2 regions of the Serratia sp. AS12 genome follow, and region 2 is predicted to be linked to the other one. Evidence: predicted binding sites of a transcription regulator. Region 2 holds the regulator's gene; the other holds the start of a gene.
The links. Region 2 encodes Fur, which represses iron uptake genes when iron is present. Its sites were predicted from a motif close to ATAATAATGAGAACNACTATCAA; they were not measured.
Positions count from the first base shown of each region.

Region 1: ftnA (non-heme ferritin) is a predicted target of Fur. The motif match lies at 1,131-1,153, and genes of this name have one in related genera.

Region 1 covers NC_015566.1:2,043,351-2,045,759, reverse strand. The annotation lists gene yobA (CopC domain-containing protein YobA) at 1-153, opposite strand, end outside; gene ftnA (non-heme ferritin) at 458-976, opposite strand; gene SERAS12_RS09530 (DNA polymerase III subunit theta) at 1,351-1,581, shown strand; gene pip (prolyl aminopeptidase) at 1,610-2,409, opposite strand, start outside.
Region 2 covers NC_015566.1:1,324,650-1,327,058, forward strand. The annotation lists gene SERAS12_RS06125 (glycosyltransferase) at 1-753, shown strand, start outside; gene fur (ferric iron uptake transcriptional regulator) at 960-1,406, opposite strand; gene fldA (flavodoxin FldA) at 1,729-2,268, opposite strand.

The DNA of each region.
Region 1 (2,409 bases), 720 kb from region 2:
CAGCACCTTCGGTGCCGGGCTGACGATGGCATCTTCCGCCGGCGTCTGCACTTTCAAATGGGCATGCGCCAGCGCCTGCTGCGAGGATAGCCCGACAAACAACACAAAAATAGTAGAAAGCAGGCGATACGAAGAACGAATTTTACCGATCACAGTGATATCCCTTAAAGCAATAATCGAGGGTGATAAGGGTTAAGGCCGGCAGCCGGAACCCACCGCAGATGATTGCGCCACGGGTAAACAGAAGAACGGGAATAACGGCTAACCCGCTGTTTTGACTCTCTACCCTCCCTGTAGCGTATCGTATTAAATGATAACGAGACTCGATCCGTAAGTCGAGCAGAACGCTGGCATTCTGCGATCTGGCAGCACGTATCGCTGCTAAACCGCGCTAAATGCAGGGTATAAAAAAACCGCGCACCAGGCAAAGCCCGACACGCGGTTATTCAGCGCAGATTTAGCCCTGGCCGTTGCCGTTTTCACCGGCTGCACCCATTTTCTTCAGATCTTTATCAATGAAGAACAGAGCCTTGCCGCTGTTGCCCACCAGCGCCAGTTTATCCAATACGGATTTGAACAGTTTCTCTTCTTCGTGCTGCTCAGCGACATACCACTGCAGGAAGTTGAAGGTAGAGTAGTCATGAGCGATCATTGCCGCGTGCGCCAGTTCGTTGATCTGGCGGGTAATCAGTTGCTCATGTTCGTAAGTCTGTTGGAACACGTCCGCAAGGGATTCGAACTCAACCGGCGGCGCGGCGATGGTGCCCAGCAGCGGCAGGGAGCCGGTATCGCTCAGATAATCGAACAGACGTTGCATGTGCTGCATCTCTTCCTGAGAATGCTCTTTAAGAAATGCGGCCGCGCCTTCAAAGCCTTTATCGCTGCACCATGCGCTCATTTGCAGGTACATGTTGGCGGAATAAAATTCCAGATTCAGTTGCTCATTCAGCTTTTTGGTCATTTCTTGCGTCAGCATCATTATCCCTTTTATTTTGCAGGTATCGATTTAATTTTTCCGCATTATGCCTTGGTAAGAACAAAATAAAAACACCTGATTCACATCATTAATCATTTAATTTTTAATTTATTAAAAATCAACATGTTAAATTGAATATTAATTATTCATTCAAATTATTATGATAACTATTTTCATCTGTATATTTACTAAAAAAGCGAATCATTCTTATTTAAGAAAACAAATAGATTGCATTATCTTCGGAATAATAAATAAGCGCTGATGGCTGGCATTATTCCCACCGCCCTGCTCTCCTTGCGCTTCAGGCTTGCCAAGCGCCGCCCGGTGCATTACCTTCTGCGCTGATCCAATGCGGTGACAGTAAGGAGAATACGGTGGGTTACAATCTGGCAGAGCTTTCCAAAGAAGATATGGACAAAGTGAACGTTGATCTCGCAGCTTCCGGCGTGGCGTTTAAAGAACGCTATAACATGCCGGTGATCCCAGAAATGGTTGAGCGCGAACAGCCGGCACACCTGCGCGACTATTTCCGCGAACGCGTGGCGTTCTATCGCGTCGAATCACACAAGTATTCGCGTCTGCCGTACGAGCCGAAATCCAAGTAAAAAACCCGCCGTCATGGCGGGTTTTGCATCACTTTGCGGCAAATCTGTCGGTGGCTAGCATCAGCTGATGCAGGATACCCGGTTCATCGAAGGAGTGCCCGGCACCCTCGACGATATGCAGCTCCGCCTCCGGCCAGACCTTCGCCAGATCCCAGGCGTTTTGCACCTGGCAAGCCATATCGTAGCGGCCATGGATGATCACCGCCGGGATATGGCGGATCAATGGAACGTTGGTCAGCAGTTGATCGTCGCTGTCCAGAAAACCCAGATGGGTAAAGTAGTGGTTTTCGATACGGGCGAACGCCAGCGCAAAGTCATCCTCACCAAAGGAAGCGGACTCGGTGCTTGGCAACAGCGTTACCGTCTCCCCTTCCCACACGCTCCACAGCTTCGCCGCTTCAAGCTGCACTTGCAGATCCTTTGAAGTCAGGCGCTGGCGGTAGGCCGCGATCACGTCCTTACGCTCTTCTTCTGAAAGAATCGACAGCACGCGCTCCCATTTCTCTGGGAAGAAGCGCGAAGCGCCGTCCTGGTAATACCAGCTCAGTTCCTGCTTACGCAACGTGAAGATGCCGCGCAACACCATTTCGCTAACGCGCTGCGGATGGGTTTGCGCATAGGCCAACGCCAACGTCGATCCCCATGAGCCGCCGAACACCAGCCATTGCTCCACGCCGGCCATTTCGCGCAGACGTTCAATGTCCTGCACCAGATGCCAGGTAGTGTTGTTGTCCAGGCTGGCATGCGGTTTGGAGCGTCCGCAGCCGCGCTGATCGAACAGCAACACCTTATAGCGCTGCGGATCGAACAGTTGGCGGTGATAGGAGG
Region 2 (2,409 bases):
TCTGATATCGATCACTATCATTACTATTCGGTGCTGTCCCATGACCGCGCGCTGGATCGGGTGAACCAGCTTTTTGGCGAGTATTTGATAGCGGATAACCGGCGGCAGATCGACGAAGGCAATTACTGGCGGTTAACCGTCGGAACGGGCGATGCGGCATTGCCGCTAGCGCAGGGTGGGTTACATTTTCTGCCGGGGCGGCAAGCTGGCGAAGCGGACAGGATCCGCATGGCGAAACTGCTTTTTGCCACCAGCTACCTGGAATACTGCTCTGCCGGCAACCCGGCCGGGATGGATCTGGTGTCGCTGCAGCAGGCGCAAAATATCGACCCCTATCTGGACCTGATTACCCTGGCTTACGATCGGTGCGGGGCATTTATCGGTTTTTTCACTGCGGCGAGTCTCGACGAGTTATATGGCGTTAAGGCGAGCTATCTATATCGCGATGAAATGAAGCCGCTTGATGAGGCCTACGACGATTTTGTGCACAGCCAGTGCGGTGCGGACGATTACTTTGTCTGTAGCCTGGCCATCGAGAGCCGATTCCGCGGACAGGGCTATTTTAACCCAATGTTTGCCCTGATTAAGCAGCAGGCGCAGCAGCGCCGGGCGACACATATCGTGCTGTGCGTATGGCAACGCAGCGATGCCTGCCAAATCTACCTGAACCAAGGGTTCCGCGTTCGCGGCGTTTTCGACTATGCCTGGCCGATTTTCTTCGATCGGCTGCTGTTTCTTGAATATGCATTGTGACGAGTTTACCCATCCGCGTGTCGGCGGGTGAGTTGACGGTGACGTGAGCGTAAGTGGGAAGTGAGAGAAGTACCGTGGAGAAGTGCCGCTGCAATTGTTGTCTTTCAGATGTGATTTTCCCCGGGCCTGTCCGGGGATTTTTTTGCTCTCACCTGGAGGCATAAAAAAACCGCCGTTAAGGCGGTTCTCAATGCCGGTTGAGGGCATTATTTTTTGTCGTGCAGGGTGTCGTTTTCGCGGCAATCACCGATTTCACAGTGACCATACAGGTAGAGGCTGTGGTTGGTGAGCTTGATGCCATGCTGCTTGGCGATATCACGCTGACGCACTTCGATAGACTCATCGCTGAATTCGATCACTTTGCCGCAGTCCAGGCAAATCAGGTGATCGTGGTGATGCTGTTGGGTCAATTCGAACACGGACTTGCCGCCTTCGAAGTTGTGACGGGTCACAATCCCGGCATCATCAAACTGGTTCAGTACGCGGTAAACCGTCGCCAGGCCAATTTCTTCGCCCATGTCGATCAGTTTTTTGTACAAATCTTCCGCACTGACGTGATGGCATTCCGGATTTTGCAGTACTTCCAGGATTTTGAGTCGCGGAAGCGTGACTTTTAGGCCGGCCTTCTTCAATGCGGTGTTGTTGTCAGTCATGCGGATTCAGTCCTGTTACTATGCTAATCAAGTTGAGGCATTCTTGCCTGTGGCATCGGTCGGCACAAAGAGTTAATTGCGTGTCATTATAGAACCGGTTGCCCTAAATGGAAACCGCCGGTTGTTAACAAAGATATCATGGCACAATTGCATGTTACACACGCAACGTCTTGATGGATGGGATAAACCGATATCTCAGTCTACCTTGACGATGTGGGAAGTTACAAACATGTAGCTTCTATTGCAGAAATCCGTGCTGCCGATGAACGGCCCTGCTGGCAACACTATGCACTTTGCAGGGCTTTTGTTCAACCTTTGAGGGTTAGCCGACGATATCGGCCAGGCTCAGTTCTTCGCTGATCTGCTTCACCCAGGCCGCGACGCGATCGTTGGTCAATTCCGGTTGACGATCTTCGTCAATCGCCAGGCCGATGAAGAAATTGTCATCCGCCAAACCTTTCGATGCTTCGAAATGGTAACCCTTGGTCGGCCAGTGGCCGACAATCGCGGCGCCGCGTGGCTCAATGATGTCGCGGATGGTGCCCATTGCATCACAGAAATATTCCGCATAGTCTTCCTGGTCGCCACAGCCGAACAGCGCAACCAGCTTGCCGTTGAAATCGATTTCTTCCAACGTCGGGAAGAAGTCATCCCAATCGCACTGGGCTTCGCCGTAGTACCAGGTAGGAATACCCAACAGCAGGATGTCGAAAGCTTCCAGATCCTCTTTGCTGCTTTTGGCGATGTCGCGGATTTCCGACACCTCTTTGCCAAACTGCTGCTGAAGAATTTTCTGGACCATCTTGGCAATGTTTTCGGTATTGCCAGTGTCGCTGCCAAAGAAAATGCCTACATTAGCCATATCGCGTATAACCTTTAAATTCAATTAATTGCATTGCACGATGTTAGCGTTGAACGCGATAACACCGATTAAAATGATGACATGGCAAGAATCTGCCTCTTACCGGTAAGTGCGTATCATGCCAGAGATTTACCCCGGGGT